Regions from separate parts of the Serratia sp. TSA_7 genome, predicted to be linked through region 3. Evidence: predicted binding sites of a transcription regulator. Region 3 holds the regulator's gene; each other region holds the start of a gene.
The links. Region 3 encodes PurR, which represses purine synthesis genes. Its sites were predicted from a motif close to CANGCAAACGTTTGCNTG; they were not measured.
Positions count from the first base shown of each region.

Region 1: guaD (guanine deaminase) is a predicted target of PurR. The motif match lies at 5,705-5,722, and genes of this name have one in related genera.
Region 2: purT (formate-dependent phosphoribosylglycinamide formyltransferase) is a predicted target of PurR. The motif match lies at 8,711-8,728, and genes of this name have one in related genera.

Region 1 covers NZ_JBQZFU010000001.1:928,371-939,220, forward strand. The annotation lists gene ACUTQW_RS04565 (ABC transporter ATP-binding protein) at 1-373, opposite strand, end outside; gene ACUTQW_RS04570 (carbohydrate kinase family protein) at 373-1,326, opposite strand; gene ACUTQW_RS04575 (carbohydrate ABC transporter permease) at 1,348-2,187, opposite strand; gene ACUTQW_RS04580 (carbohydrate ABC transporter permease) at 2,177-3,085, opposite strand; gene ACUTQW_RS04585 (extracellular solute-binding protein) at 3,095-4,345, opposite strand; gene ACUTQW_RS04590 (ROK family transcriptional regulator) at 4,447-5,619, shown strand; gene guaD (guanine deaminase) at 5,934-7,265, shown strand; gene xdhA (xanthine dehydrogenase small subunit) at 7,262-8,692, shown strand; gene xdhB (xanthine dehydrogenase molybdopterin binding subunit) at 8,685-10,850, shown strand, end outside.
Region 2 covers NZ_JBQZFU010000001.1:1,539,716-1,550,565, reverse strand. The annotation lists gene ACUTQW_RS07380 (EAL domain-containing protein) at 1-1,561, opposite strand, end outside; gene sdaA (L-serine ammonia-lyase) at 1,843-3,207, opposite strand; gene ACUTQW_RS07370 (CoA pyrophosphatase) at 3,654-4,232, opposite strand; gene pabB (aminodeoxychorismate synthase component 1) at 4,229-5,602, opposite strand; gene ACUTQW_RS07360 (glycosyltransferase) at 6,132-7,139, shown strand; gene ACUTQW_RS07355 (YoaH family protein) at 7,203-7,442, shown strand; gene purT (formate-dependent phosphoribosylglycinamide formyltransferase) at 7,476-8,654, opposite strand; gene dbpA (ATP-dependent RNA helicase DbpA) at 8,897-10,279, shown strand; gene ACUTQW_RS07340 (YebG family protein) at 10,368-10,691, shown strand; gene yqfB (N(4)-acetylcytidine aminohydrolase) at 10,731-10,850, shown strand, end outside.
Region 3 covers NZ_JBQZFU010000001.1:811,609-822,458, forward strand. The annotation lists gene ACUTQW_RS03990 (MATE family efflux transporter) at 1-713, opposite strand, end outside; gene ACUTQW_RS03995 (riboflavin synthase) at 956-1,606, shown strand; gene ACUTQW_RS04000 (I78 family peptidase inhibitor) at 1,635-1,931, shown strand; gene cfa (cyclopropane fatty acyl phospholipid synthase) at 2,007-3,158, opposite strand; gene punC (purine nucleoside transporter PunC) at 3,500-4,708, opposite strand; gene punR (DNA-binding transcriptional activator PunR) at 4,833-5,777, shown strand; gene purR (HTH-type transcriptional repressor PurR) at 5,774-6,799, opposite strand; gene cydH (cytochrome bd-I oxidase subunit CydH) at 7,124-7,213, shown strand; gene ACUTQW_RS04030 (C40 family peptidase) at 7,427-8,245, opposite strand; gene ACUTQW_RS04035 (Grx4 family monothiol glutaredoxin) at 8,660-9,004, shown strand; gene rnt (ribonuclease T) at 9,076-9,756, opposite strand; gene gloA (lactoylglutathione lyase) at 9,835-10,242, opposite strand; gene idi (isopentenyl-diphosphate Delta-isomerase) at 10,566-10,850, shown strand, end outside.

The DNA of each region.
Region 1 (10,850 bases), 120 kb from region 3:
GATCGATCGCCAGAATGCGCGCTGCCTGCTGCACTTTGGTCTGCTGCTCGCTTTTGCTGACCTTCATGACCTGCATGTGAAACGCCATGTTTTCCGCCACTGTCAGGTGCGGATAGAGCGCATAGCTCTGAAACACCATGGCGATATCGCGATCGGCGGGGTCCAGATCGTTAATTTTCTGTTTATCCAGCAGGATAGCGCCATCGGATAGCGTATCCAGCCCGGCCAGCAAGCGCAGCAATGTAGATTTACCGCAGCCGGAGGGACCGACCAGCACGGTAAAGCTGCCGTCGGGAATGATCAGATCCAGCGGATTCAATACCCGCTGTTTGCCATAATATTTGGCGACTTTCACCAGTTCTACGCTTGCCATCAGATCATCTCTCCGGCGCAGGTTTTCAGGGTGTTCCAGTCCAGGTATTGACGCGGCGAACTGCTGATGGCGTGGCTGGCGGCGCGAATGCCCCAGCGCAGCGCCACCGTGGCCGAATGGCCGTGCAGGCAGGCGGTCAGGAACCCGGCGTTGAAACTGTCGCCGGCGCCGATGGTATCGACCACCTTGATCGGGTGCGCCGCAGCTTGCAACAGCCGTTCGCCGCACCACATGCGCGCGCCGTCCGGCCCGCACTTGACCACACAGGCGGCGTCGGTCGGTTGCTGGCGGTTCAGGGTGCGAGCGGCGGTGTACAGATCTTCATGGCCTGCCATGCCGCAGGTTTCCACTTCATTCAGCAGCAGAATGTCGCAGAACGGCAACCAGTCGGCGATCTGCCCGCGCAGCGCGTCGCTCCAGCCCTGCGGCGGCCAGCCGGTGTCCACCGCAATGCGGTAGCCGCGTTGGCGCAGCGTTTGCAGCAGCGCCGGGTAATCCGCCAGCAAAGTGGTGCACAGGAAGGTGCCGCATAACAGCACGGTGTCGCCGTTGCCGGCGAACAGCGGGATCTGGTGCAGCACGTCATCCTGGCTCAGGCGGGTGATGTGCCCTTGATTGCTGAAAAAGGTGCGTTCGTTGTCGGGGTGCGTCACGCCGAAGGTCAGCGAGGTTTCACAGCTGTAGGTCGGCCAGTACAGCGAGCTTTCCGGGAACAGCTGCGCCAGCCAGGGGCTGAAATAGTCGTTGCCCTGATTGGCCACCAGCCGGTAAGGCGTCTCCAGCGCCGCCAACGCCAGCGCGCAGTTGCCGGCCGAGCCGCCGGGGCGCAGTTCGCTGTGATCCAGCATCGCCTCGGTGCCTTTCTGCGGCCACTGGTGCAGGGTGCTCATGATCACGTCGACGTTGATATTGCCGACCACGTACAGGGTGGGTTTGGTGTTGGTATTCATCATGTGAATTCTTTCCCTTTTAAGTCAGCCCTTGCTGCCGCCGCTGGTTAACCCGCTGACCAGCGTTTTTTGCAGCCAAATGGCAATAAAGAGTGGCGGTATGGCGGCCAACATGCCGACGGCGGCGATCAATCCGTCATCGGTGGCGCGTCCCGCGGTGAAACCGGCGATAGTCACCGGCAGCGTCTGGGCCTGAATGTTGCTGGTAAACAGCAGCGCGTAGAAAAATTCGTCCCAGGCCAGCAACCAGCCGAACAACGCCGAGGCCCCGAGCGCCGGTTTCGCCAGCGGCAACGTGATGCGCAGCAGCACCTGCCACTGACGCAGCCCATCCAGCCGCGCCGCCTGTTCGATATCGATCGGCAAGGCGTCGAACTGATTCTTCAGCATCCAGGTGAGGAACGGCAGGATCAGCGAGCAGTAGACCAGCACCAGGCCGATATGGGTGTTCAGCAGCGCCAGCTGTTGCAGAATAAAGTACAGCGGCAGCACGAAGGCGACCGGCGGCACCATATAAATCGCCAGACTGGCGAACAGCCAGCCGTCGCGGCCCGGATAGCGTGAGAAGCTGAACGCCGCCGGGATCGCCAGCAGCAGCGAAATCAGCGTGGCGCCGCAGGCCACCAGCAGGCTATTGAACAGCGCGTGCAGGAACAGTGCCCCAGGCTGGCCGGCCTGTAACGACAGCAAGCTGCCGTAGCGTGAAAAGTCCCAGCGGCGCGGCAGCCATTCCAGCGGCACGCGGGTCAGATCGGCGGAGGAACTGACGCTCATCAAAAACAGCCACAGCATCGGCGCGAGGATCGACAGCGCCAATAGCAGCGCGGCGCCATAGCGTAGTATCAGGCGGATTTTACGCTTCATCGGCGAGGCTCCTTCGGCGTTGGCGGAACAGCATCAGCATGTAGAGTGCGATCAGCAAACCGCACAGCAGGGTCATCAGCACTGCGTAGGCGGCGCCGCTGCCGGCACGCAGATAGCTGAACGATTCCTGATAAACGAAAAAGCTGAGGGTCTTGGTGCTGTCCATCGGCCCGCCGCGGGTCATCACGTAAATGATGTCGAACACCTTGAAGGCGTCGATGGTGCGTAACACCAGCGCCACCGCCAGCGGGGCCAGAATGGCGGGCAGGGTGATGGCACGGAATCGCCGCCAGGCGGAAGCGCCGTCCAGTCGGGCCGCCTCGTACAAATCCTCCGGGATGGATTGCAGTGCCGCCAGCGTCAATAGGGTGATCAGCGGGTAGTTTTTCCAGATATCCGCCAGCATCACCGCGTTCAACGCCGAGGCGGGATCGCCCAGCCAACTGCGGTAATGGTCGATGACCCCAAGCTGAGTCAGCAGCGCATTGATGCTGCCGTAATCCGGATTGAAGTTCAGCCGCCACATTGTCGCGTTGACGATGGTGGGCAGCGCCCAGGGCAAAATCACCAGTACCCGCAGCAGGTTGCGGCCGTGGAATTGCTGGTTGAGCAGCAGCGCCACCAACACGCCAATCACCCCTTCGAACGCCACCGAAACCACGGTGAAATAGAGCGTGCGCCACAGCGTGGCCTGGAAATCCGGGTCGGTCAGGGCATACAGAAAGTTATCGACGCCGACCCAGGCAGGCGTTACGCCGTCACCGACCAGCGCCGCGTCGGTAAAGCTCAGCCACAGGGTGCGGCCCAGCGGCCAGGCGGTTAACAGCAGCATCATCAGCAGCATGGGTGCCAGCAGCACCCATGCCTGACGCCGCTCACGTTGGGGCAAAGTGAGCATCGTCATCCCTTAACGCAGCCGTGCCGCGCTTTTGGTAGCCGCATCCAGGCCCGCTTGCGGCGTCACCTTGCCTTGCAGGATCTGCTGCAAATCTTGCTGCAATCCGTTGGAAAGCCGTGAGTAATCGGCAGTTTCAGGGCGCGACAGCATCACGTTCAACGATTGTTTGGCGGCGGCGATCAAGGGTTGCTGGTCTTTCTGCACCGCCGGATCGTCGTAGGAAGATTTCCAGATCGGCAGGCTCAGTTTGGCGTACTTATCCTGTACCGGCTGGGAGGTCATGTAGCTGATGTACTGCCAGGCCTGGTCCGGGTGGGCGCTGGCCTTGGCGATGCCGAGGCCCATCGAGCCGTTGACGGCGGAAACCTGGCCCTCAACCGATCCCGGAGCCGGCACGATGCCGACATCGCCGGCCACTTTGCTCTGCTTCGGATCGTTGGCCATGTTGTACATATAGGTCCAGTTGAGCGCGAAGGCGGCGTCGCCATTAGAGAAGGCTTTGCGCACGTCCTCTTCCAGATATTCGCGCGAGTTCGGGTTGGTCAGCCCCTTGTCCAGCGTGTCTTTCATGTAGCCGGCGGCCTGTAATGATGCTGGGGTGGAGAAGTTGATTTTCCCCTGTTGGAAGAATTGCCCCTTGAAGGCGGACACCAGCGTGGTGTAATCGCAAACCAGCGCCTCGGCCTGTGACCAGCTCCACACCAGAGGGTATTTGACCACGTTTTTCTGTTTCAGGATTTCCGCCTGCTGCGCCAGTTCCTGCCAGGTTTTCGGCGGGGCGCCGATGCCGGCCTTGGCCAGCATGGCTTTGTTGTAATACAGGTATTTGGTATCGAGGATCCACGGCATTCCCCAGCGCTTGTCTTTGTAAGTGACGGTGGTCATGGCGCCGTCGAAAATCTTGCCGCTGTCGTCGGCGCTGATGCGCGAGGTGACATCCTGCAGCAGGCCGAACTTGACGAATTCGGCCGGCCAGATGGCGTCGAACAGCACCACGTCGTAGCCGTTGCTGCCTGCGCCGCGCGCCGCGACGATTTTATCGTGCAGCGCTTCGTAAGGGACGAACTCGAGGTTAACGGTGATATCCGGGTGCTGTTGGGTGAAATCGGCGGTCATGGCGCGAATGTCGTTTTCGCTATAAGCCGCCTGGGTCATAAACAGCGCGTTGATTTGCGTAGGGGCGGCAAAGGCGCTTGAGATGCAAAACGCCAGGGCAGACAGGGTACAGGCGGCCTTAGCGGCGCGGATAGGGCTTTTCATGGTGCGTTCTCCGGTGTTAAAAAGATTCTTAAATCAATTTGATTGCTTTAATGGAGGGCACCATACTGCAAACACCGATTTCCCTTTCTGCATAGGCAGTTATGACGACATCCGGCACTAACCTTGAACATGCTCGTGCACACAACCGGCGCGTAGTGATAGAGGCAATCCGTCTGCACGGCGAACTGACTCGTGCCGAAATCGCCCGGCTGACCTCACTGACGCCGCAAACCGTTTCAAACATCGCGACAGAGCTGGAGCAGGCCGGCATTCTCTCCTCGCACCTGCCGCGCCGTGCCGGAGGGAGGGGCCAACCGGCGACGCCGTTGACCCTCAATCCAGACAGTGCATATTCCATCGGCATCCATCTGGACCACCAGTCGCTTCTGATCATCGTCGTTGATCTGTCAGGAAGCGTTCGTTTCCATCGGCTGATTATGGTGCAAAAGCCGCAACCTGCTGCGACCTTGAAACTGATTTGTGATGTACTGCAAGAAATGCGCCAACAGCCGGATATGGCCTGGGGAAAAATGCTGGGCATCGGCGTGGTGATGCCGGGGCCGTTTGGCGTGGAAGGGATCTCCTCCGTTGGGCCGACTACCCTCAACGGCTGGGAAAATATCGATGTAGTGGCTGAACTTAACGCGCAGAGCGGCCTGCCGGTGACGCTGGAGAACGACGCCACCGTCGCCGCCATCGGCGAACGTCTGCACGGTGTGGCCAGGCAGCTCAATTCGTTTATTTATCTGTATCTCGGCACCGGCCTCGGGGCGGGGATCTTCACTGACGGGCGTATTTATACCGGCCATGCGCACAATGCCGGTGAAATAGGCCACATGATTGTGCAACCGGGCGGGCGGGCTTGTTATTGCGGCAACCAGGGTTGCCTTGAACGCTACGTCTCGCTGCAGGCAGCCTATGAGAGCTGCGGGCTGGATCCGATGCGTGCCATGCCGCAGGATCTGCTGGCATTGCCGCAGGCGCAGATCGACCTCTGGTTGGAGTCTGCGGTGCCTGCGCTGCGCCAGGCGATCAACATCGTCGAGTGCATGTTCGATGCCGAGGCGGTGATTATTGGCGGGCTGATGCCGGAAAGCATCGTTGAACAGTTGATCAAACGCTTGGCGCCCTTGCACCGCTCGGTGCGCAGCAAATACCTCGATGGTCTGCGCGTGCGGTTGGGCACCACCGGCGCGGATACCGCAGCATTGGGGGCGGCGGCGCTGCCGTTGTTCGACGAGTTTAACCCACGTTATGAAGTGTTATTGAAATAGCCACTTAATTTTCTCGATTTATATTTTTGCTCGATGTTGGTGCATCGGTTTAATTAGCTCAGGCAAGCAAACGGTTGCTATTTTCCAGGCAACCGTTTGCTTGCTTTTTAATTATTTTTACTTTCTCGTGCAATTCCAATTGTTCATTTTATGGTATTGTTTTTAAAGGGTATTTTTTAATAAAAAACCAACTGGCACGCTGCTTGCTATCCTTAAATCAACATCTGCAAACGATAAAAAGACCGACATATTCCACCGGATTGAGTTCACTCAACGGGGGGCGGTACGTGGGTCGGTAGAAAAGGAACGGCAACATGAACATGCAATTCACCACGGCTATTCGTGGCAATTTTTTCGATATCGCGGCCTGCGTGGAGAGCCCGCAACAGTTGAATGAGCAACTGCGGCATATTCCCGACGGATTACTGCTGCTAAACGAAGGCACCATTGTCTGGCTCGGCAGTTGGCAGCAGGGCGAACCGTTGTTGCCGCCGGGTTTTGAGGTGACGCATTACCGCGACAAGCTGATCGTGCCGGGGTTTATCGATACCCATATTCACTATCCGCAAACCGAAATGATCGGCGCTTATGGCGATCAGCTGTTGGCGTGGTTGAAGCACTATACTTTCCCGACCGAAAGCCAGTTCTGCTGCGAACGGCATTCCGGCAAGATGTCGGCGTTCTTCCTGCAACAACTGTTAAGCAACGGCACCACCACGGCGTTGGTGTTCGGAACGGTACATCCGCAGTCGGTTGACGCGTTGTTCAGCCAGGCGGCGGCGCTGAACATGCGTCTTATCGCCGGCAAAGTGATGATGGACCGCCACGCACCGGATGAACTGCTGGAAACCCCGGAGCAAAGTTACCGGCAAACCCGTGAACTGATCGAGCGCTGGCACGGCAAACAACGGCTGGGCTATGCGATAACGCCGCGTTTCGCCCCCACCAGCACCCCAGCGCTATTGGCGCAGGTGCAGCGGTTGCGCGAAGAGTTTCCGGATGCCTGGCTGCACACCCACCTGAGCGAGAACCTGGATGAAGTGGCCTGGGTGAAAGCGCTGTTCCCGGAGAACAGCAGCTATCTGGATGTGTATCACCAGTACGGCCTGACCGGCGAGAAAAGCGTATTCGCTCACTGCCTGCACCTGGAAGAGCAAGAGTGGGATTGCCTGTGCCAGACCGGCTCGGCGATCGCGTTCTGCCCGACCTCCAACCTGTTCCTCGGCAGCGGGTTGTTCAACCTGCAAAAAGCCTGGCAGAAGCAGGTGAAGCTGGGCATCGGCACCGATGTCGGCGCAGGCACCACCTTCAATATGCTGCAAACGCTGGGCGAGGCTTACAAGATCGGCCAGTTGCAGCGCTATAAGCTCTCCGCCTGCGAAGCCTTCTATCACGCCACCTTGGGCGGTGCGCGCGCGTTGGCGCTGGACGATAAAATCGGCAACTTCGGCGTCGGTAAAGAGGCGGATTTTGTGGTGTTGGATCCGGCGGTGTCGCCGCTGCAGAAGCTGCGCCATGAAAACAGCCGCGAACTGGCGGACCAGCTGTTCTTGCTGATGACGCTGGGGGACGATCGCAACGTTTATCGTACCTACGTTGACGGCAAAGTGGTTTATCGCGCGGCCGCGCACCAGGAGGCAGCATGATCCAGTTTCTGCTTAATCAAACGCTAAAAAGTGAAAGCGCGCTCGATCCCAACACCACGGTGCTGAACTATCTGCGCCGCAACCTGGGCCGTTGCGGCACCAAAGAAGGCTGTGCTTCCGGTGACTGCGGCGCTTGCACCGTCGTATTGGCCGAGCCGGAAGGCGGACAGTTGCGCTACCGCAGCGTCAATGCCTGCCTGACGTTCGTCAGCGCGCTGCACGGCAAACAGCTGATTACGGTGGAGGATTTGAAACACCATGGCCAATTGCACAGCGTGCAGCAGGCGATGGTCGATTGCCACGGCTCGCAGTGCGGTTTTTGCACGCCGGGATTTGTGATGTCGATGTTCTGTCTGCAAAAGAACGGCGGGGAATACCAGCGTGAGCAGGCGCAACAGGCGCTGGCGGGCAACCTGTGCCGCTGCACCGGCTACCGGCCGATTCTGGCGGCGGCGCAGCAGGCCTGCGGCGTCAAGGGCGAGGACAGTTTCGATCGCGGGCAACGGCAAACCGTGGAACGCCTGCAAGCCATCCGTGCCGCGACACCGCTGGAAGCGGCGGGTAAACGCTGTCTGATGCCGCAAACGATCGACGAGCTGGCGGGGTTGTATCAGCAACACCCGCAGGCAAAATTGTTGGCCGGCGGCACCGATCTGGCACTGGAGGTCACCCAGCGCCACCAGGATTTACCGCTGATGATCGCCATTGGGCAGATTGAGGCGTTGAAGCAAGTCAGTTGGCAGGGCGAACGCTTGACGATCGGTGCCGGTGCGGCGCTGAGCGACCTGTATCCGCTGCTGGAAAAATATCACCCGGCCTTCGGCGAGTTGCTGGCGCGTTTCGCTTCGCAGCAGATCCGCAACCAGGGCACCTTGGGGGGTAATATCGCCAATGCTTCGCCGATTGGCGACGGCGCACCCATGCTGCTGGCGCTGGATGCCATGCTGAACCTGCGCTGCGGCGATGTGCGGCGTGAGTTGCCGCTGCACGATTTCTTCCTGGGCTATCGCCAGACCGCGCTGCAACCGGGGGAATTTATCGAAAGCATCGTGTTGCCGGCCACCGCTCCGGCGGATTTCCGCGCCTGGAAAGTCTCCAAACGGCTGGAGGACGATATTTCGGCGGTATGTGGCGCCTTTAACCTGGGGATAGAACGCGGCATTATTCGCAGCGCCCGGTTGGCATTTGGCGGCATGGCGGCGACGCCAAAACGCGCCTTGCTATGCGAACAGCAACTGGTGGGGCAGCCCTGGCGGCGCGCCACCGTTGAACGTGCGGTGCAGGCATTGGCGCAGGACTTTACGCCGCTGAGCGATTTTCGCGCCAGCAGCGGTTATCGCCTGCTGGTGGCGCAAAACCTGCTGCGCCGCTATTTCATTGCGCTGACCGCGCCGCATTTGGCGATTGAGGTGACGGCTCATGAGTAATAACAAACGCATTGAAGCGACGCAGGAACAACTGGCCGAACGTTTCCGCCAGCCATTGACCACCGGGGTGGGCCGTAGCCGCAAACATGAAAGCGCCGACAAACACGTCAGCGGCGAGGCGCAATACATTGACGATCGGCTGGAGTTCCCAAACCAGTTGCATCTGGCGGCCAGGCTGAGCGAGCGGGCGCATGCGCGCATCATCAAGCTGGATTTGTCGGCCTGTTACGCTTTCCCCGGCGTGGTGCGGGTGATCACCTGGCAGGATGTGCCGGGGGAACTGGATATTGCACCGCTGACCCACGGCGATCCGCTGCTGGCGAAGGAGACGGTGGAGTACGTCGGGCAGGTGATCGCGGTGGTGGCGGCAGAAGATCCCGAGATCGCCTGGCGGGCGGCGCAGGCGGTGAAGGTGGAGTATCAGGATCTGCCGGTGCGGCTGGACGTGACGCAATCGCTGCGCGAAGGCTTTGTGGTGCAGGAGGCGCACCATCATCGGCGCGGCGATGCCGACGGCGCGCTGGCGCGGGCTTTGCACCGCATTCAGGGCGAGTTGCACGTCGGCGGCCAGGAGCATTTTTATCTGGAGACCCAGATTGCGTCAGTGATGCCCGCCGAGGACGGAGGCATGCTGGTGTATTCCTCCACCCAGAACCCGACCGAAATCCAGAAGCTGGTGGCCTCGGTGCTCAATCTGCCGATGCACAAGATCACCCTCGACATGCGTCGCATGGGCGGCGGCTTCGGCGGCAAGGAAACCCAGGCTGCCGGCCCGGCGTGCCTGTGTGCGGTGGTGGCGCACCTGACCGGCCGGCCGGCCAAAATGCGCCTCAACCGCCGCGACGACATGCTGATCACCGGCAAGCGCCACCCGTTTTATATTCACTATGACGTTGGCTTTGACGATGCCGGGTTACTGAACGGCATCAAGATCGACCTGGCCGGCAACTGCGGCTATTCGCTCGATCTCTCCGGTTCTATTGTCGATCGCGCCATGTTCCACGCCGATAACGCCTATTTCCTGCAAGATGTATTGATTACCGGCCACCGATGCAAAACCCATATCGCGTCCAATACCGCCTATCGCGGCTTTGGCGGGCCGCAGGGCATGATGGCGATTGAGCAGATCATGGACCATATTGCGCGCTATCTGGCGCTCGATCCGTTGGCGGTGCGCAAGACCAATTATTACGGCAAGGACCACCGCAACATCACCCATTACCACCAGCCGGTGGAGCAGAACCTGCTGCAGGAAATGACCGCCGAACTGGAACGCAGCGCGGATTATCAGGCACGGCGCGAGGCTGTCCGCCGTTTCAACGCCGAGAACCCGATCCTGAAAAAAGGGCTGGCGCTGACGCCGGTAAAGTTCGGCATCTCTTTTACCGCCAGCTTCCTCAACCAGGCCGGTGCGCTGGTGCTGGTTTACACCGACGGCAGCATTCAGCTCAACCACGGCGGCACCGAGATGGGCCAGGGGCTGAACACCAAGGTGGCGCAGATCGTCGCCGAAGTGTTCCAGGTGGATATTGAACGCATACAGATCACCGCCACCGACACCGGCAAGGTGCCGAACACGTCGCCGACGGCAGCGTCATCCGGCACCGATTTGAACGGCAAGGCGGCGGAGAATGCGGCGCTAATCATTAAACAGCGGCTGATCGACATGCTTGCCAAACAGCACCAGGTCAGCGCCGAACAAATTGCCTTCAGCAACGGCCAGGTCAGGGTGGGCGAGCGCTATTTCAGCTTCGAGCAGGTGGTCGAGCAGGCGTATTTCAATCAGGTTTCGCTCGCCAGTACCGGTTATTACCGCACGCCGAAGATTTTCTACGATCGCGACAAGGCCAGCGGTCACCCGTTCTATTACTTTGCCTACGGCGCGGCCTGCGCGGAGGTGTTGATCGACACCCTGACCGGCGAATACAAACTGCTGCGCGCCGATATTCTGCATGACGTGGGCGACTCGCTGAACCCGGCTATCGACATCGGCCAGGTTGAGGGCGGCTTTGTGCAGGGCATGGGCTGGCTGACCAGTGAAGAACTGGTGTGGGATGAACAAGGCAGGCTGCTGACCAACGGCCCGGCGAGCTATAAAATTCCGGCGATTGGCGATGTGCCCGCCGATCTGCGCGTTACGCTGCTGGAGAACCGCAAA
Region 2 (10,850 bases), 730 kb from region 3:
CTCGCAACTTCGATTCATACTGCTGTAACCACAGCGGAAATACGTTGATTGGCATCGGCTTGGCGAAATAGAAGCCTTGCAGCGCGTTCACGTCGTGTGAACGCAGGTAATCGGCCTGTTCCTCGGTTTCCACGCCTTCGGCCACTAGCTTTAGCTTCAACTTGTGCGCCAGAGTAATGATGGTATCGGTGACGGTGGCGTTGATCGCATCGGTACCGATGGCGGCGGTAAAACCGCGATCGATTTTCAACACGTCAGGGCTGAGTTTTTTCAGGTAACTGAGCGAACTGTGCCCGGTGCCGAAATCATCGATTGCCAGCATGATCCCCATTTCTTTCAGCGTCTTGATTTGCTCATACTGAATTTCAGACAGTGCGGTGCGTTCGGTAAGCTCCAGCATCAACGAGGGCATCGGTTGGGCCGGTAGCCAGATGCGCCGAATGTCGTCGATAAGGGTGACCGCGTTGAAATGCTCTGCGGCGACGTTAATGCTGATGTAAAACGACGGACGTGGCGGGAACAACTGCAGGTTTTCCACCACGGTTCCCATCAGGTAGCGGGTCAGGGCGATGATCAGCCCATGTTGCTCAGCGAGGGGAATAAATACGTCCGGCGAGATCCAGCCCTGGCGTTTGTTTTTCCAGCGCAGCAGGGTTTCCACCCCGATGCAGCGGCCCGTTTCCGCGTTGATGATCGGCTGGCAGTAAACGCGAAATTCGCGGTGGGTAATGGCGTGGCCAATATGGTAGGACAGGCTCATGCGGTTGGCGGTGAGCAGGTACACGACATAGGCCGCCAGCAGGCTGATCAGCAATGCCAGCGGAATATGGCGCGGTAGCGCAGCCAGGGCGAGCAGGCTTGCCTGCGGGCCAAACAGTGAGATGGAGAAGGGGTATTGCGTTGATTTTGCGGTATAGAGAAGGCCGGTAGTCAGGGAGTCGCTGCGCAGGATCTCCCGTCGCCCGTATTCCAGGCTGTTGCCACCGACGTTCAGCACCACCCGTTGTGCATAGGGTTCTTGCGGTTCCAGCAGGAAATTGGCCAACAGTTCAATATTGAATACATGCAGCACGCCGTTACGGTTGTTATCGGCGGTTTGCTGCGTCCACATGATCAGTGTCGGCACCCCTTTGGCGACGGCAAGAGAAGGGCGCAGGGTCAACTTTGTGCTACCGTTTGCCAGAGTGGGCAAGATAGCGTTGAAAACATAGTTACGTGCACCGAACAGGCTGGAACAGTAAATAACCCCGTCGTTGACTAACAACACGGCCCGCAGCGCCTGATTTTGCGCGGCGCGGAAGCGCAGTGTCGGCAGGACGGATTCACAGGATTGTTCCAGCAAGGGCATGGAGCGCTTGGCTTGCTGCTCAGCCGGCGCCAGCAGATTGTTGATTTTGGCGACAGTACGGGTGGCCAGTACCCGTTGGCTTTGTTCAATGGTGCCGAGTTCCTGATAGTAACGGGTATACAGCGAGAGCAACAGAATAGCCAACCCAACCGCCCCGGCCAGCAGCCAACGGTAATAACGGTATTTAGTCACGGCAAGTTGGGTCATCAACATCGGTAAATCCTTGTTCGGTAAGCTAGCCAAGAATCCTCGTCAGGCCAAATTGCCATGGAATGATACTCGGCTAATTCTAGCCTGTCGTTATACAAGAGTGATGGTAACCCAGTAAATTATTTAAATTTAGAGAAACAAAGGGCTAAATTGCAGGTTAACCGGTGGATCGACGAGATATTGTAAAATTATTTTTTCGTGACGGCGTCACTTGTGACGAGTAGGGAATTGATTATCAAGATCTTATACAAAGAAAAACCCCGCCGTGAAGGCGGGGTGTGGGGTCAATCGCACTGCACTTTTATTGCCAGGCCGCCGCGCGAGGTTTCGCGGTATTTGGCATTCATATCTTTGCCGGTTTCGTACATGGTCTCGATCACCTTATCCAGAGAAACGCGTGGTTCACTGGTGCGACGCAACGCCATGCGCGCCGAGTTGATCGCTTTCACGGACGCAATCGCATTACGTTCAATGCAAGGGACCTGAACCTGCCCGGCAACCGGATCACAGGTCAGACCCAGATTGTGCTCCATGCCGATTTCCGCCGCGATGCAAACTTGCTCCGGGCTGCCACCCAGCAATTCAGCCAGGCCTGCTGCCGCCATAGAGCAGGCGACGCCGACTTCCCCCTGGCAGCCTACTTCGGCGCCAGAGATGGAAGCGTTCATTTTGTAGAGTGCACCGACGGCACCCGCAGCCATAAAGTAGCGGATGTAAATGTCCGGGCTGACGGATTCGATAAAGTGGTCATAGTAGGCCAGTACGGCAGGAACGATGCCGCAAGCGCCGTTGGTTGGCGCTGTGACCACGCGGCCGCCGGCGGCGTTTTCTTCGTTAACCGCCAGCGCGAACATATTGACCCAGTCAATAACGTTCATTGGGTCGCTGGACAGCTTATCGGAGGAAACCAGCAAACGGCGCAGCGCGGAAGCGCGACGCGGTACACGCAGCGGCCCAGGCAGCACGCCCTCGGTGTTCAAACCGCGATCGATACAGGCGCGCATGGTCTGCCAGATGTTGCCGAAGTAGGTTTCGATTTCCTGCTTGCTGTGCAGCGCCAGTTCGTTCTGCATCACCATGCCAGATAAAGACAGCCCGGTCTCGCGGCAGTGATCGAGCATTTCACGAGCAAAATTGAACGGGTAAGGAACGGTCAGCTCATGTTCGTCGGCTTTGCCGAAGTTCTCTTCATCGACGATAAAACCGCCGCCGATAGAGTAGTAGGTCTTGCTGTAAACTTCTTTATCGCCGGCGAAGGCATGGATCTGCATGCCGTTTTCGTGCAGCGGCAGGTTGTCGCTGCGGAAAACCATGCCGCCGTCGCGCGGGAAATCGACTTCATGCAGGCCGCTGGCCAGCATCAGGCGTTGACGTTGTTCTACATCGCGAATAAAACTCGGGATGCTATCGATATCAACGGTATCCGGCATATTGCCCGCCAGGCCGAGGATGATAGCGATATCGGTATGGTGACCTTTACCGGTCAATGAGAGTGAGCCGTAAACATCTACAGCTACACGCGTGATAGAAGGCATCAGGCCTTTATTTACCAGATCGTCGACAAACTGTTTGCCGGCTTTCATCGGTCCAACCGTATGAGAGCTGGACGGGCCGATGCCGATCTTAAACATGTCGAAAACGCTAATCACGCTAAAACTCCTTAGAGGCATATTGTTATGGCTGCATCGGTTAAAAACCGCGCAGGGAACAGCGATATTGTAAAAGGCCCGTACGGATTCGGTTGCCTTTTTCGCATGAAATAAAATAATCCTTGGTGTTGGTTTACTTATTGATTGTCTCTGGCAGCCGGTCAGCCGTGGAACCTTCCGTTGCCCAAACTCAGTTAATGACAATCGCGCCAGCTTCCGTTGCGGGGCGCTGCCGGTTTAATCCCTATATTGATAGTGGTTTATTCCGGACGGCAGTATTTTACAGGTATTTCGTAAGGTTGAAGAGAGGGTTTACAGTTTTTTTAAAACTCTCATGGCCAGAAAGGTAGTTGAAAAAGCAGAGGAATGAAGTGATGCCGATCGCTTTACCCGCGCCTGTTACGCAGGTAACCGTTTGTCTTGTGATCTGTGTCACGTATCTGGCGTTAAATATTCACCTGCTGCGCCAGCCGGCGAATGATAGCGGCGGTCAATCCCCAGACAAACTGACTCTGATACCAGGAAAGATAAATGCGGTGCGAGTGGCCTGCGCGGTGGATATCCAGCGGATAATAGCGTGACAGCGTCAACGCTTCATGCAGCGGGATCTCAAAGACGTCGGCCACTTCGTCTTCGTTGGCGCTGAATTGCACATCGGGCGAGATCAAGCCGACCACCGGCGTGACCTGGAACCCGGTGCTGCTGTCAAGCGGCGCCAGTTGGCCAAGCACGGTCACCGACTGGGGTGGGATCGCCACTTCTTCGTGCGCTTCACGCAGTGCGGTGATAATCGCCGAGCCATCTTCGGCATCGGTTTTGCCGCCGGGAAATGCCACCTGGCCGGCATGTTTACGCAGTGAGTCGGCGCGGCGGGTGAGCAGCAGAGTGGGTTCGGGGCGGCAGACAATAGGGATCAGCACCGCCGCCGGGCGGGTATTGTGCGAAATCTGCGACGCCTGCGGCAACTGCAGTTGGAAGCGGCTGATAAAAGCGGCAAGCGAGGTCGGGTAAATCGGTTGGCTCACGACGAGGTAACCTCTCCCAATTGCGGCAAGATACGGCCGACCTTATCAAAGGTTTCCTGATATTCCGCCTGTTCCTGGCTGTCGGCCACGATGCCGCCGCCTGCAGAACAGTAAATGCGACCGTTTTCGGTGATTAACGTGCGGATGGTGATATTGGTGTCCATGGTGCCGCAGGCGCTGATATAACCGATGCTGCCGCAGTAGGCATTGCGCCGCTGCGGCTCCAGCTCCTCAATGATTTCCATCGCCCGCACTTTTGGCGCGCCGGTAATGGAGCCACCCGGAAAGCAAGCGCGCAGCAGTTCGGTTGCTGCTGTGCGTTCCGGCAGGATGGCGGTGATGGTGCTGACCAAATGATGGACTGCGGGGAAGGGTTCGACCACGAACAATTCGGGGACGCGCACGCTGCCCGGCTCGGCAACACGGCCGATATCATTACGCAGCAGGTCGACAATCATCAGATTCTCCGCACGGTCTTTCGCAGAGTGTGCCAATCGCTGCGCCTGCTGCGTATCCTGATCGGCATCGTCCAGCCTCGGCAAGGTGCCTTTGATCGGACGGGTTTGAATGTGCCGGTTCTCCAGCCACAGAAAACGCTCGGGCGAAACGCTCAGTACGGCGTTGTCCGGCAGGCGTAAAAAGGCGGAGAAGGGCGCGCGGTTGCTGGCGTTCAGTTGTTGAAAGGCTTGCCATTCATCGCCCTGATAATCTGCTGAAAAGCGCTGCGCCAGATTAATTTGATAGCAATCACCGCTACGCAGGTAATGCTGAATGCGCTGGAACTTTTCGCCGTACTGTTGGCGCGTCATATTGGCCTGCCAGCGGCTGGTCAAGGCAAATGCCTGCTGCGGTTGCGGCCGTTGTGCGTTAAGCCACTGCCAGCGCTGTTCCGTGTCGCCGTAGCTGAGCAACGTCAATGTCTGCCGGTGGTGGTCGGCAATCAGCGCCCAGTCATAAATGCCGATCGCCATATCCGGCAGCGCGATATCCGCCTGTGCCCATTGCGGCAGCTTTTCCACTCTGCGCCCCAGGTCGTAACCGAACAGCCCGAGTGCGCCCCCCTGAAACGGCAGGTTGGGATCTGCCGTGGGATGCCACTGCTGTTTTTCCAACTCTTCTTGCAGCAGACTGAACGGATCTTCTTGCGACTGCTGGTCATCTTCACCGCGGCGAACCTCGGTGATTTGCCCTCGTGTGGTCAGAGTTGTGCAGGGATCTGCGACCAGGATATCGAAACGGTTATGCGAGTGTTCGGCAAAGCCTGAGTGCAGCAACATCGCCCACGGCTGCTGTGCCAGCGGAGCAAAATGCTCCAGCAGGGCGGTACGGGTGTAAGGCAAAGACTTAAGATTCGGTGCGGTTGCGCTCATGGGCCTCAATAAACCTGACTGACGGGAACGGCGGTTTCTGCCCGCTATTCTGCCATATTCGACCGGCGGGTGCATGTTCTGGCGTTGGGCGCCAGAGCACACTTCACATAAACGGTGAGTAAACGATTTTGTAATGAAGCATTTTTTGCGCCATTAACGACAATTTTATGTGTTAGAAAATAATAATTCAGGCTGAGGTTAAATTAATTTAAATCTGCAGGCGCTGATTGAAAATAAAACAATTTATTGTTTTTACCTTGTTATTGTTTCGGGGTGTCATCAAAAATAGTGAGGACGACATGCCTTATTGCCAACAACGTCACAAACGAAATTTTGCTGTCTCGCACTGTCGCGATTTTCACCTTTATCCGCTATCTGCGGGGGAATGAAAATTAAAGAAAATTCGTTGGAAAAAGACGCGCTTGGGGGCCTGGTTTGATTATTTAACCTTGAGTCGCTTCATTTAACTGTGCACCGTTTTTTTAGAAAATAGAAATATTTATTCGTTACTTTTTGCGAAGAGCTGCCTATGCCCTTAATCCTGAGTGTCATTGTCCCGTTGCATAACGCGGGAGCACTGTTTGAGCCTTTCATGGCGTCGTTGTTGGCTCAGGATGAGCGGCGGCTGGAGGTGATCATCGTTAATGATGGTTCCACCGACGGCTCTGGCGCTATCGCCCACCGCTATGCGCGGCAATACCCGCATATTACCGTGATCGACCAGCCTAATTCCGGCGTTTCCTGCGCACGCAATGCGGGGCTGGCTATTGCGCAGGGAAAATATGTGGCGTTTCCTGATGCGGATGATTTATTGGCGCCTGAAATGTATTCAACGTTAGTGGCCTTGGCCGAACAAGAACAATTAGATGTCATGCAGTGTAACGGCCAACGTTATTTTTCCCGAGAAAACGAACTGCAAGAGATTATTCCGCAAAAGCGACTGGGCGACACCGGCGTTATTAGCGGGGCACAATGGCTAGAGCGGGCGCTGAAAACAAGAAAATTTATTCATGTGGTTTGGTTGGCGGTGTATCGTCTTGATTTTATTAAGCGGCATCAGTTGTATTTCGAACCGGGGTTACATCACCAGGATATTCCCTGGACCACCGAGGTGATGTTTAATGCGCAGCGGGTCAAGTACCTCAGCAAAGCGTTGTACCGGCAACGGGTGCACGATCAATCCATCAGCAATCGCCGCCGCACCGGCAAGGCGAACGTGGAATACCAGCGACACTATATGAAAATAGTGGAAATGCTGGTGGTGCTTAACCAACGCTATGCCAGCAAAATGGTTATTCGACCGGCTTTTCACTGGCAGATCGCCCGCGAGGCGTTGGGTATTTGCCACAGTATTCGGCGGGAGCCTGAGCCGGCGGCGCAGTGCCAAATCACCGCTGAGTTTTATCAGCGTGGTATTGATAGAACGATGGCGGCTAACGCACGCGGCCTCAAGCAGATCTGGCACGTTACGTTGTGGTTGCATCGTCTGAAGCAGTGGCGGGATTGCGATCATTGCTCGCAGCCCGCCGCCGAATAACAGGCGTTGGGATCCGCCGGTTTAAGGCGTATAATCCCCCTCCATTTTGCCGGAGAGAAACACATGCTTGCAGGTATGCCGTCATTGAGTCACCAAGAGCAGCAGGACGCTGCGGACCGTATCCATCTGTTGATGGAACAAGGCATGAGCAGTGGTGAAGCCATCGCGCGCGTCGCGCAGGAAATCCGCGAAAAACACCAGGGCGACCAGGTTAGCGTTCTGTTTGATGATGAAGACGAAGACTATCAGGAAAGGCCGGACGAACAGGCTGACGACGATTCGGAAGAAGACGAAAACTATTGATGTTGCAGGGGCCGGCAAGCCGGCCCCAACGTTTTATCCTTCAATCACTACCGCAGCGGCAGCCTGCTTGGCTAACGCCACCGCCTCTTCCACATTTTCCGCCGTTGCCAGCGCCACGCCCATCCTGCGTTGCCCGTTAATTTCCGGTTTGCCGAACAGGCGCAACTGATTGTGGCCGCTCAATGCGAGTTCCAAACCGCTGAAGCGCAGATCGCTGCTGGTCATTTGCGGCAGGATCACCGCCGAGGCCGAAGGCCCGAACTGGCGAATGGCGCCAATGGGCAGGCCAAGGAAGGCGCGAACGTGCAGGGCGAATTCGGACAGATCCTGCGAGATCAGCGTTACCATGCCGGTATCGTGCGGGCGCGGTGACACCTCGCTGAAGATCACCTCATCGCCGCAGACGAACAATTCAACGCCGAACAGACCAAATCCGCCCAATGCCTGCACCACGTTTTGCGCGATCTCCTGCGCGCGGTTCAGCGCCAGTTCGCTCATCCGTTGCGGTTGCCACGACTCACGGTAATCACCGTCTTCTTGACGGTGGCCTATTGGCGCGCAGAAATGGACACCGTCGATCGCGCTGATGGTCAGCAGAGTAATTTCAAAATCAAACTTCACCAGACCTTCGACAATCACTCGGCCGCCGCCGGCGCGGCCGCCCTGTTGGGCGTAATCCCAGGCGGTTTTCAGCTGTTCCGGGCTGCGGATCAGGCTCTGGCCTTTACCGGAGGAGCTCATGACCGGTTTGATAATGCACGGATAGCCAATTTCGGCGACGGCCTGCCGGAAGGCTTCTTCACCGTCGGCGAAGCGGTAACTGGAGGTTGGCAGGCCCAGGGTTTCTGCGGCCAGGCGGCGGATGCCTTCGCGGTTCATGGTCAGGCGCGTTGCTTCGGCACAGGGCACTACGCGGTGCCCTTGTTGCTCCAACTCAACCAGCATGCTGGTGGCGATGGCTTCGATCTCCGGCACGATGTAATCGGGACGTTCCTGTTCAATCAGGGCTTTCAGCGCGTTGCCGTCCAGCATGTTGATGACGTGGCTGCGGTGCGCCACGTGCATGGCCGGGGCGTCCGCATAGCGGTCTACGGCAATCACTTCCAGTCCTAAACGCTGGCATTCGATGGCAACTTCTTTACCCAGCTCGCCGGAGCCGAGCAGCATAACGCGAGTGGCGGACGGGCGCAGGGCGGTTCCAATAGTTAACATAGTCTCGTACCTGGATCTGTGGATTTAAGGCGGTCTGATAACGGGTGTGCAGTATATACGAAAACGTTTGCGCGTGCAGGCGGGGGATGGCGTTGGCGATGTTATTGCCAAATAAATGCATCCGGCGGCTTTTTTTATGCGTGAAATCCGTAATCCCTACTATCTCTGTTATCATCTGCGGTTGATTCGGCGCCAGCCCGTGGGCGCGCCGCCATTCCATTTGCCATATAAGAGTTATCGCCGTGAGCACAGTATCTTTTTCTTCCCTGCCGCTGCCAGCCGAACAGTTGGCCAACCTCAACGAACTGGGGTATGCCGAAATGACGCCGGTGCAGGCCGCCGCGTTGCCCGCCATCCTGAAAGGGCAGGACGTACGAGCCAAAGCAAAAACCGGCAGCGGCAAAACGGCTGCGTTCGGCATCGGCCTGCTGGATAAAATCAATGTTTCCCAGGTGGCGGCGCAGGCGTTGATCTTGTGCCCGACGCGCGAGCTGGCTGACCAGGTAAGCAAAGAGTTGCGTCGTCTGGCGCGCTTTACCCAGAACATCAAAATCCTGACCCTGTGCGGCGGCCAACCTATGGGGCCACAGCTCGATTCGCTGGTGCATGCGCCGCATATCGTGGTGGGCACGCCGGGGCGTATTCAGGAGCATCTGCGCAAGAAAACGCTGGTGCTGGATGAACTGAAAGTACTGGTGCTGGACGAAGCCGATCGCATGCTGGACATGGGCTTTGCCGATGACATCGACGATGTGATCAGTTACACCCCGCCGCAACGCCAGACTCTGTTGTTCTCCGCGACCTATCCGAGCGGCATCGAGCGCATCAGCGCCCGCGTGCAGCGTGATCCCTTGAATGTGGAAGTGGACGATGGCGACGATCAGACCTCCATTGAACAACGCTTCTACGAAACCACCCGCGATCAGCGTCCGGCGGTGCTGGTATCCGCCATCCGCCATTACCAACCTTCTTCCTGCGTGGTGTTCTGCAACACCAAGCGCGATTGCCAGAGCGTATATGAAGCGTTGGAAGCCCGTGGCATCAGCGTATCGGCGTTGCACGGCGATCTGGAACAGCGCGATCGCGATCAGGTGCTGGTGCGTTTTGCCAACCGCAGTTGCCGGGTGCTGGTAGCGACCGACGTTGCCGCTCGCGGGCTGGATATCAAAGAGCTGGAGCTGGTCGTCAACTATGAGCTGGCGTTCGATCCGGAAGTACACGTACACCGTATTGGCCGTACCGGCCGCGCGGGCCTGAACGGCCTGGCGATCAGCCTGTGTACGCCGCAGGAGATGGAACGTGCGCATGCGATTGAAGAGTACCAGCGCAAGGCGGTCAACTGGGCGCCGGTGTCTGAACTGAGCGGCGCTTCCAATACCACGCTGGAGGCCGAAATGGTCACCCTGTGCATCGACGGCGGGCGCAAAGCCAAAATTCGCCCTGGCGACATTCTCGGTGCCTTGACCGGCGACGCCGGGTTGACGGCCGCTGAAGTGGGCAAAATCGACATGTTCCCGGTACACGCCTATGTGGCGATCCGCAAGGCCAGTGCTCGCAAGGCGCTGCAACAGCTTCAGCAGGGCAAAATCAAAGGCAAGAACTGCAAGGTGCGGTTGTTGAAATAATCCGCGTCAGGGGTGCGCTTGCATCCCTGCGTAAAACCACCTTATACTGTATAAAAATACAGTATTCTAACCTTTGAGGAATGCACACATGGCCGTTGAAGTAAAATATGTGGTGGTGAGAAACGGTGAGGAAAAGATGACTTTCGCAACCAAGAAAGAAGCCGATGCTTACGACAAAATGCTGGACCTGGCGGACAGCCTGGGTGAATGGCTGCAGCAGGCGCCTTTGAACCTGGATGAGGAGCAGCGTGAAGGGTTGAGTTTCTTCCTGGCGGAGCATAAAGACGCGCTGGGGCAGATTTTGCGTGGCGCCGCGCCGGCGGAAGCGCCGAAAAAACCGACCAGAGTGAAAACGGAAAAATCCGTCGCTACCTCAAAAGAGGGATCTGCGTCAGAAAAGCAGGCAGCATAATGACTTATGTTGCGGCAATGTGATGAAAAAGGATCTAGAATGACCCGTGGAATAACTTTCTTCAGTCGCTTTGAGCAAGACATTTTGGCCGGGCTCAAAACCATTACTCTCCGGGATGCCAGTGAATCCCACTTTCAGCCCGGTGAGGTATTGCGCGTT
Region 3 (10,850 bases):
CGTTTCATCGCCGGCCAGTCCGGGCTGCGGTTGCTGCCTTCATGCGGCAGGATGTCACGTTGCGACGGTGCACGTTTTACATACCAGCGCATTGCCAGGAACATGAACCAGTAGACGCTGCCGGTTGCTACGCCGCAACCGACGCCGCCCAGCTCAGGCATACCGAACTTGCCGTAGATGAAGATATAGTTAATCGGGATATTGACCAGCAGGCCGAGAAAGCCAATCACCATGCCGGGTTTGGTTTTCGACAGTCCTTCACACTGGCCACGCAGCACCTGGAAGAACAGATAGCCCGGCGCGCCCCACATGATGGCATGCAGGTAGCCAACGGCTTTATCCGCCAGTTGCGGATCGATATTGTGCATCATGTCGATCACGAACTTGCTGTTATACAGCACGAAAATGATCAGGACAGAGACCGCACAAGCCAGCCAGAACCCCTGGCGTACCTGATGAGCGATACGGTCGCGGCGGCCGGCGCCGTTAAGCTGCGCGATCACCGGAGTTAGCGCTAGCAGCAGGCCGTGGCCGAACAGAATGGCCGGCAACCAGATAGAGGTGCCGACGGCGACGGCGGCCATATCCGTGGCGCTATAAGCGCCGGCCATAATGGTATCGACCACGCCCATTGCGGTTTGCGATATTTGCGCGATGATTACCGGAATTGCGAGGGCCAATAAACTACGCGCTTCAATGAAGTACTTCTGCACGCATACACCTTTTCTATTTATTTATGATTGAGGGGAGGGTCGTCGCGAAAGGACAACAATTAAAAATAGCGGAATTTTGTCCAAAAGATTGTACGCGCTCGGCGTCGTTAAGCAAATGTTGTGACGAAATAGTTATTAAATGCGCAGGCGCGGATTTTTTGTCTCCCCGGGTTTGGTTTTCCTCGCCAACTGGGGCAAACTGCCCCAAGCGCTTTAAACATTTTCAGAAAGAAGAGGCTCACATGTTCACCGGTATCGTACAAGGCACCGCGCCGCTGGTCGCCATTGATGAAAAATCCAACTTCCGTACCCACGTCATAGAGATGCCTGCGGAACTGCTGCCTGGGCTGGAGCTCGGCGCGTCGGTGTCCCATAACGGTTGCTGCCTGACCGTCACCGCGGTGGAAGGCAACCGCGTCAGTTTTGATCTGATCAAAGAAACGTTGCGCCTGACCAATCTCGGCGATCTGGCTTTGGGGGACGTGGTCAATATCGAAAGGGCGGCCAAGTTCAACGATGAAATTGGCGGCCACCTGATGTCCGGCCATATTATCTGCACGGCGGAAGTCGCCAAGATTTATACCTCCGAGAATAATCGTCAGATATGGCTGCGCATGCCGGATGCGGAACTGATGAAATACGTTCTGCATAAAGGTTTTATTGGCATTGACGGTATTAGCCTGACGATCGGAGAGGTGGTGAATAACCGTTTCTGCGTGCACCTGATCCCGGAGACGCTTGAACGCACCACGCTGGGCAAAAAACGCCTGGGCGACAAGGTGAATATTGAGATTGATCCACAAACGCAGGCGGTGGTAGATACCGTTGAGCGGGTGTTGGCGAGCCGCGAAGCGGCCATGGCGACGGCGAGCGCGCTGGCGCAGAAGATCTGACGGACAATAACCACAGAGGAGTAACCGCGTGAAGTTTTATGGGAAAACCTTGATGTTAACGGCGCTGCTGGCGCTGAGTGCCTGTAGCAGCTCACCTGAGCAGGGCGCGGCCAATCAGGCCGTTGATGCAGAAAGTGATACCTGCGGTGCCGCGCAATACCAGAGTTACGTCGGCAAGCCGATGTCAGCGCTGGAAGGCGTTCAGATTGAATCTCAGGTACGTGCGATTCCGTACAATTCGGCCGTTACTATGGACTTTAACCTGCGTCGTCTGAACTTCCTGGGCGACAGCGAGGATAAAATCATTCGGGTTTATTGCGGCTGATCAGCCATTGGTTAGCGCATAATATAAAACGCCCCCGGTAAAAACCGGGGGCGTTTCGTTGTGGCATGGCATTAATCAGCGCGGGACGCGGATACCGCCTTCAATGCCTTTAGGGCTGAATACCACCTGCCACAATTGAATGTCACGCGCGCGAAACGCCCCTGCACAGGCGTTCAGATAATAGCTGAACATACGTTCGAAACGCTCGGAATAACGCTGAGCCAATTGCGGCCATGCCTGCCTGAAACGCTCGTACCAGACCATCAGGGTACGATCGTAATCGGCACCAATATTATGCCAATCTTCCATCACGAAACGCCCCTCGCTGGCTTTGGCTATCTGCGTAACTGAAGGCAGGCAGCCATTCGGGAAGATATATTTGTTGATCCACGGGTCAACATTCATATCTGTCCGATTCGAGCCAATGGTGTGCAGCAGGAAAAGGCCATCCGGTTTTAAATTACGCTCCACCACCTTGAAGTAGGTGCGATAATTTTTGGGGCCAACGTGCTCAAACATGCCGACGGAGGCAATGCGATCAAACTGCTGGTGCAGATCGCGGTAGTCCTTCAGCAGAATTTCAACGTCCAGCCCGGCGCAGCGCTCCTGCGCCAACTTTTGCTGTTCGGCGGAAATGGTTACGCCCACGACGGAAACGCCATAGTTTTTCGCCGCAAAGGCGGAGAGGCCGCCCCAACCGCAGCCGATATCCAGTAATTTCATCCCCGGTTGCAACTGCAGTTTCTCGCAAATCATTCGCAGCTTGGCTTCCTGCGCTTCTTCTAGCGTGGTTGCCTCTTTCCAATAGGCGCAGGAATATTGCATATAGGGATCGAGCATCAGCGTAAACAGATCGTTTCCCAGATCGTAATGCTCTTTGCCGACAATCCAGGCACGTTTCTTCGATTGCAAATTGATTAATCGCGCGGCGGCAATTCGCAGGATATCTTTCACATGGTGGGGGAGTTTCTTTTCCAGGCCTGCGCCGACTACGTGTTGAAAGAATATATCCAGCCGTTCGCATTCCCACCAGCCATCCATATAGCTTTCGCCCAAGCCGAGAGAACCTTCCCGCAACACGCGTTTAAAAAAATCAGGATTTTTAATCTGAATATCGAAAGGACGTGAGCCGTTTATTTCTATACCGGCCATACTGAGCATTTCATGAGCGATACGGTACCATGGGTTGTCCTGAATGCTCACATCTTCTATACACGATGAACTCATAGCTTCTCCATCACCTTCTTCTGACTTATGACCCGCCAGAAAATAGCTTAGACAATTTCTGCGGGCGCATATGTATACCTACGGTGGAAAGTCACCGTGGCGTCTGATATCCGACTATGAACAGAGGAAAATTTTAAGAAGGCTCCAGCGCAATAGGCGCGGATAAACAAATCCTTAAAAAAGTGTGACGCCATACGCGTACACAACAGCTACTTGTGATAATAAGACTATAAAAGTGTTATTTTAAAAGGTCGTTTTGAGTATAGGCTTGCCGAGGCGCTTACTCAACCGTAAATCGCACTCGGCAAAAATATTCTTTAAGTGATTATTCGTGCAGGTAATTATGACGCAGAGTTAGCATGTTCCTGTCGCACTGCCTGCGAATTATCGATCACTTTTCCCCGTTGCAACATATACCCCAACGCGGCCAATACTACCGTTGAAACCATCACCGTTACCGTCGCCAACAGCGGTTGGGCTATAAAGGCCGAAACCAATAGGCTCGCGACAAAGCACAGGCCCAATTGCAGGGTATTTTGCAGCGCTGCGGCTTTGCCTGTGCCTTCCGGGAACGGCATCAACGCATTCGCCACTACGATCGGGTAGCAGGCTCCGTTGACCAGCGCCATCAGGCAGAATGGAATCAGCAACGTGGTGAGCGTGGGCTCGGTCAATGTCGCCACCAGATATAACGCCACCATGCTGATGCCATAACCTACCAGCAGCCAGGGCAGCAAGGTGTTGCCATTCATGCGGTTTAACGCCGTACGGCAACCGTAACCGCCCAATAAGAAAGCCAGCGTCTGCGGGACATAGCTCAGACCAATATCATTGGGGCTGTAACCCATATCGCCAAGAATAAACGGCGAACCGGTGAGCCAGGCAAAAAAACCGGCAGAGCAGGCGGCAAAAATGGTGACGTTACCGCTGAATACCGGCGATTTCAGCAGTTGGAAGAAACTCAGGGTGTTTTTGGTCTGGGCAGATGGCGCGCTTTTGGCGCTTTCCTTCAGTAACAGCGTCGGCAGCAGCAAAATGACGGTGATACCCAGCAGCACGGCGAAAATTGCCCGCCATCCCATGTGGTTCAACAGCCAGGCGCCGACCAACGGTGCCAGCGCAGGCGAAAGTGCTACCAGCGGCATAATGGTGGCGAATACGCGGTTGGCCTTGCCTTCACGGTAGCGGTCAATGACCAGTGCCTGCCAGGTGACGGCGGCTGAACACACACCGATCGCCTGGATAAAGCGCAGCGACCACAATTGGACGGCATTTTGCACCCACAGCATGCCGAGGCAGCCCAGAGCAAACAGCGCCAGGCCAATCAGCAGCACGGGTTTACGGCCCAAATTATCGGAGAGCGGTCCCCAGAGCAGTTGAGCAAAGGCAAATCCGGCCAGGAAAATGCTAAGGCTGGCGCTGATTGCGCCGGCGGAAATTTGCAGATCTTGCTGCATAGCGCCAAAGGCGGGCAGATACATGTCGGTGGCCAGGTAACCCAGCATGCTCAGGCCGGCAAGATAGAACATAAAACCAAAGGAATTTCGCATGGTATTTCTCATTAATATTTTATTGTCGCAGGTTTTTAGCGCCGGCAAGTGTATCCGGCTGGATCTCTGCTTGTGAAACGGTAATATTTGCGAAGTGCTGTTAAAAAAATTGAAGGCAAAAATCATGTGGTCTGAATATTCGCTTGATGTCGTGGACGCGGTCGCCCGCACCGGCAGCTTCAGCGCGGCGGCGCAGGAACTGCACCGGGTACCTTCGGCGGTTAGCTATACTGTGCGGCAACTGGAACAATGGTTGGCGGTACCGCTATTTGAACGGCGTCATCGCGATGTAGAACTGACGCCGGCCGGCACGCTGTTTATTCAGGAAGCGCGCGGTGTCATCAAAAAAATGCTCGACACTCGCAGGCAGTGCCAGCAGGTGGCCAATGGTTGGCGTGGCCAATTAAAAATTGCGGTGGATATCATCGTCAAACCGCAGCGCTGCCGTCAGCTGGTGCTGGATTTTTACCGTCAATTCCCCGATGTCGAGCTGTTGGTCCAACCCGAAGTGTTTAACGGCGTATGGGATGCGCTGGTGGACGGGCGTGCCGATATGGCGATCGGCGCTACGCGGGCGGTGCCGGTTGGCGGCGGTTTCGCCTTTCGCGACATGGGCGACATGCGTTGGTTGTGTGTCGCCAGCCCCCAGCATCCCTTGGCGGGGTTGGATGGCCTGCTGAAAGATGATCAGCTCCGGCCTTTCCCTTCGCTGTGTCTGGAGGATACGTCACGCAATCTGCCCAAGCGGGTCACCTGGACGCTGGACAATCAACGGCGGCTGGTGGTGCCGGATTGGGCCTCTGCGGTGGATTGCCTGTGCGCCGGATTGTGCGTCGGCATGATGCCTGCGCATCAGGTATTGCCGTTGGTACAGCGTGGTGAATTGGTGGCGCTGCAACTGCAACAGCCATTTCCCGCCAGCCCATGTTGCCTGACCTGGCAGCAGAATACCCCATCGCCGGCGATGGCCTGGCTGCTGGATTACCTGGGGGACAGCGAAACCTTGAATCAGGAATGGTTAAGCGAAGTGACGCCGGAAGCCGCTTTGGCTCCCGGCGCAGGCGACTAGCGGCGGTAATCGATGAAGGGGCCGTCGGCGACCGAGCGGCGTTCAACCAGCTTCGGATGTACTTCAATGACTTGCGATTCTTCACGCTTGCTGATGATGCGATCCAGCAGCATGGTGAACGCCATCTCGCCCAAACGCTCTTTGGGCTGATGGATGGTCGTCAGTGCCGGCGTGAAATAGCGGGCGTTGCGCACATTATCGTAACCAATAACGGAAATATCCTGCGGTACGCGCAACCCCAGCTCATCAGCGGCGCAAATAGCGCCCATTGCCATGATGTCGCCGCCGCAGAATACCGCCGTTGGGCGCTGTTTCTGCGATAATATCTGGTGCATGGCCTTGTAGCCGGATTCCGGTTCGAAGTCACCTTGTACAATCCACTCGTCGCGCACCTCGATATTGGCTTCTTCCATGGCTTTTAAAAAGCCCTGATGGCGGCCGCCGCCGGTGTTGCGCGCTAATTGGCCCGGAATGGCGCCAATCTCACGGTGGCCACGCTCGATCAGATAGCGGCCGGCCAGATAACCGCCTTCGAAGGCGTTGTCGATAATGGTATCGGTAAAATCACCGCGTGCTGCGCCCCAGTCCATGACCACCATTGGGATGTTACGGTAATCTTCCAACATCCCCAGCAATTGATCCGGGTATTCAGAGCACATCACCAGCAGGCCATCGACGCGTTTTTGCGCCAGCATCGCCAGATAAGCGCGTTGCTTGTCGAGGTTATTGTGCGAGTTACACAGGATCAGCGTATAGCCTTTGCTGTAGCAGCTGTTTTCCACCGCCTCGATCACTTCGGCGAAATAGGGCGCTTCGCTGGAGGTAGCCAGCAGACCGATAGATTTGGTGTGATTGACTTTCAGGCTGCGCGCCACGGCGCTGGGAGAATAGTGCAGCTCTTTGATCGCGGCCGCAACGGCCGCTTTAGTCTCTTCGGCGACGAAACGAGTCTTATTGATGACGTGCGAAACGGTGGTGGTGGAAACGCCAGCGCGTTTGGCCACATCTTTAATCGTTGCCATGTAAAGAATGACTCCTGAACTCACATGTTGCAGCATGTAAGTGTGATGTTAATCGTTTGCCTGCGTAGATCCTTCTTCCAAATAAGCGAAGCTGAGTTTTTAGTGTATTGAAGTCGTCAGCGTTTGGTCAGGAGGGGCATTTTTGCCGGTACGCAGTTGTGAACTGCGAATTTTGTCCCATATTGAGCCAAAGTGGAAGAGGTAATCAGTATTATAAACCGGGAAATGATAACAAGATTTTATTGTCTAACTGTGGGAAAATGGTTTGACGCATTAATTGTGTGCCTTTTATCCTTGGGATAACCCGTCTGAAAAGGAGTTGTAATGGATACCGATCTGAAAATGTCACTGTTCACCACTGTGTGTGCGCTGGCCGTTATTATTGCTTTTAGCTTCACCGCGGCGTTGAACTGATCCCCGGTTGTCACACAGGCGCAGTTCACTGCGCTTGTTCGCATTTTCCCACCGCTACGTCAGATTTTTCCACAAGTGCTCCGTTCACCCACTGCCGGATGTTTTCCATGCGGCTTCGCGAAACCGTGGTCTGAGAGCGACGAAAAGGCCTAAGATCAGAACGCTTGCGGTAGGCGGTGAGGCGTGCGGCTGGGGGGCCAGCCGCGGAGGCGATTATCGAATGGTTTTCGGTGTTACCACACGGCGGGCGCCAATGTAGTGGTTTTGCCAGTAGTCGTTGTCCAACTGGCTGATACGGATTTCCTCACCGGTACGCGGTGACTGAATGAATTTGCCGTTGCCCAGATAGACGCCGACGTGATCGGCCACGCCGCGGTTGTTGATGCGGAAGAACACCAGGTCACCGCTTTCCAGCTCGTTTTTCTTGATCGGCGCCGCGTCGCGCAGGTGATACATCTCGTTGGCAGTACGCGGCATCTTGATTTTCACTACGTCTTTATAGGCGTAATAAATCAGTCCGCTACAGTCAAAACCGGTTCTTGGCGAAGTGCCGCCCCAGCGATAAGGTTTGCCCATTTGATCCATCAGCTTGGCCATCGCGGTTTGCTTGGCGTGCTGATAGCGCTTTTTGTGCGCCGGGCTGAGTTTCAGCGGTTTTTCGTCGCGAGCCAATTTGGCGGTGGCCATGCCGGGTTCCCGGTGACGGCCATAGCCTTTTTTGTAACCCTTTTTCGGTGGGGTCACTTTGATTTTGGCTATTTTCTGGGTTTGGTGTTTCGATTTTGCGCTGACGATCTTTTTAGCGGTTTTTTCTGTTTTGGTTTTGGAAACCTTGGCTGTTTTTGGCGGAGCAGTGACTTTCACTTTTTTGCTGGCCTTTGCCGCTTTCTTTTTCTTGCGGTCATCCGGCCGGGCTTCATTAACGTGGCTTTTGCGCTGCTCGGCGGCAATACGCGCCTGTGGCGCAGCGTGCGCCAGATTTAAGAATAGCTGTGTAAACAACAGCACAAAAAGCGTAAGAATTAAACGCATGTCGACGTTACCAACCTTGGCCCCGGAACAGATATCGAAAGAATGACAGTATTCCCCAATTTCGCCATATAAAACAGCGAAGAACTCATAAATGATAATCCATATTGTGAGAAAACGTTAACAGCATTTTTTTTGTTGAAAAATCAATCCGTTGATGTATAAAAAATCACCTTTCTCCGCTGTCGGAATTATTAAAGGATACCGAGTGGCGGAAAAATATATTAGTGAAATGGTCGGATTAAAAATGTTATTCTGAGCGTATGTTTTAACCGGAACGGCCTTTGCCGGTGAGATGCGATTGGCAACGGGGAATACCCTTGCAAAAGATGGCGTTTTCTTGCGACTGTTCCAGCCGCTACAATAGCCAGTGTGATGCATGTTGTGGCCATGAGATGTGGCTTGAGGAAGCAATAAATGACGACGATTGAAAAAATTCAGCAGCAGATCGGTGAGAACCCAATTCTGCTGTACATGAAAGGTTCACCGAAATTGCCAAACTGCGGTTTCTCTGCGCAAGCAGTGCAGGCGCTGTCTGCTTGTGGCGAACGCTTTGCCTACGTTGATATTCTGCAGAATCCGGACATCCGCTCCGAGTTGCCGAAGTACGCCAACTGGCCGACTTTCCCGCAGCTGTGGGTAGACGGTGAGCTGGTAGGCGGCTGTGATATCATTATCGAAATGTATCAGCGCGGCGAACTGCAACAGCTGATCAAAGAAACGGCAGCGAAGTACAAAGAGCAAGAAGACCAGCAGCCATAACGGCTCGGGTTGATTGCAAGAAGACATCGGGCGGCGCCAGTGCAAACTGGGCCGCCCGATTTATTTGTGGCTTAGTCGTTATTACCGATGGCCAGCGGCCATCCGCCAAGGCGTTTCCAGCGGTTAACCAACTCGCAGAACAGTTGAGCGGTTTGTTCGGTGTCGTACAGGGCCGAATGCGCCTGGGTGCTGTCGAACGGAATATCGGCGGCAATGCAGGCTTTCGCCAGCACGGTTTGCCCCAACACCAGCCCGCTTAACGCGGCAGTGTCAAAGGTGGCGAACGGGTGGAAAGGGTTGCGCTTCAGGCTTGCGCGTTCTGCTGCGGCCATCAGGAAACTGTGATCAAAGTTGGCGTTGTGCGCCACGATAATCGCCCGGTTGCAGCCACGGTCCTTGATGCCTTTGCGTACCGCTTTAAAAATGGCGTGCAACGCATCGTATTCACTTACTGCACCGCGCAACGGGTTATGCGGGTCGATACCGTTGAATGCCAGCGCTTCCGGTTGCAGGTTGGCGCCTTCAAAAGGTTCAACGTGAAAGTGCAGGGTTTCATCCTGCTGCAACCAGCCTTCTTCATCCATTTTTAACGTAACGGCGGCAATCTCCAGCAGCGCGTCGGTTTTGGCATTAAATCCAGCGGTTTCTATATCTATCACTACGGGATAAAACCCACGAAAACGGCCACTCAGGGCGTTAAGATCACTTTTTTCGGCCATCAGTTTCTTATCTTCATCGAATGCAGCGCGCATTATGGCAAATTTTACGCCCGGTTGCAGGCGGTATCGCAGGCATAACAAGAAGGGCGCTGAAAGCGCCCCTCATCGGTATCAGTGGCCGAGGCCCTGACCGGCGTGTTTGTTCTCGATCAGTTCGATCTTATAACCGTCCGGATCTTCAACAAAAGCGATAATCGTGGTGCCGCCCTTGACCGGCCCGGCTTCACGGCTCACTTTGCCGCCGGCGTTGCGAATGCTGTCGCAGGTGGCGGCCACATCGTCGACGCCCAACGCCAGATGGCCGAATGCGGTGCCCATCTCGTAGCTGTCGGTGCCCCAGTTGTAGGTCAGCTCAATCACTGCGCCTTCGCTTTCGTCGGTATAACCGACAAATGCCAACGAGTATTTGTATTCTGGGTTCTCGCTGGTGCGCAGCAGGCGCATGCCTAATACCTTGGTATAGAAGTCGATGGAGCGTTGCAGGTCACCGACGCGGATCATGGTATGGAGTAAGCGCATAATTCCTCTGATTGGATGTGCCGTCGCCAACGGCGAATGGATCTTAGCGAAACTCAGTATAGCGTTGCCGTATAAGGGATTTCAATTTATCGACATGGCTAAGGCATGAGAATAAAGGTGACGATGTCACCTATGCATCGACTATGCTGATGATAACCGCACAGTATGCTGTCGTTCGAATCAGGGAAATAAGTACTATTACCCCCCTCAAGGGGAGCGAGGTCTGATAGCGGACCAGGGTTGGATCGCGTCAATTGATAAATTTGGGGCTGGTTAGTTTTTTGCCAGTACGAAGTCATCGCTCTTGCCGAAGGAGGCCATCAGTGGATGAAATGCTGATTCTGGTTGATGCCGATGATAATTCCATCGGCTCGCAAACAAAAACGCGGATACATCAGCAGGGGTTGTTGCACCGGGCGTTTTCAATTTTTATCTTCGATAGCCAGGGTCGTTTACTGCTGCAACAGCGAGCTTTCAGTAAATATCACTCGGCTGGGTTATGGACCAACAGTTGCTGTGGCCACCCGCGCTGGGGAGAGGCGACGGCAGCAGCGGCGCAGCGTCGGTTGCAGGAGGAGATGGGGTTCAGCAGCGAGTTGCAGCAGGTC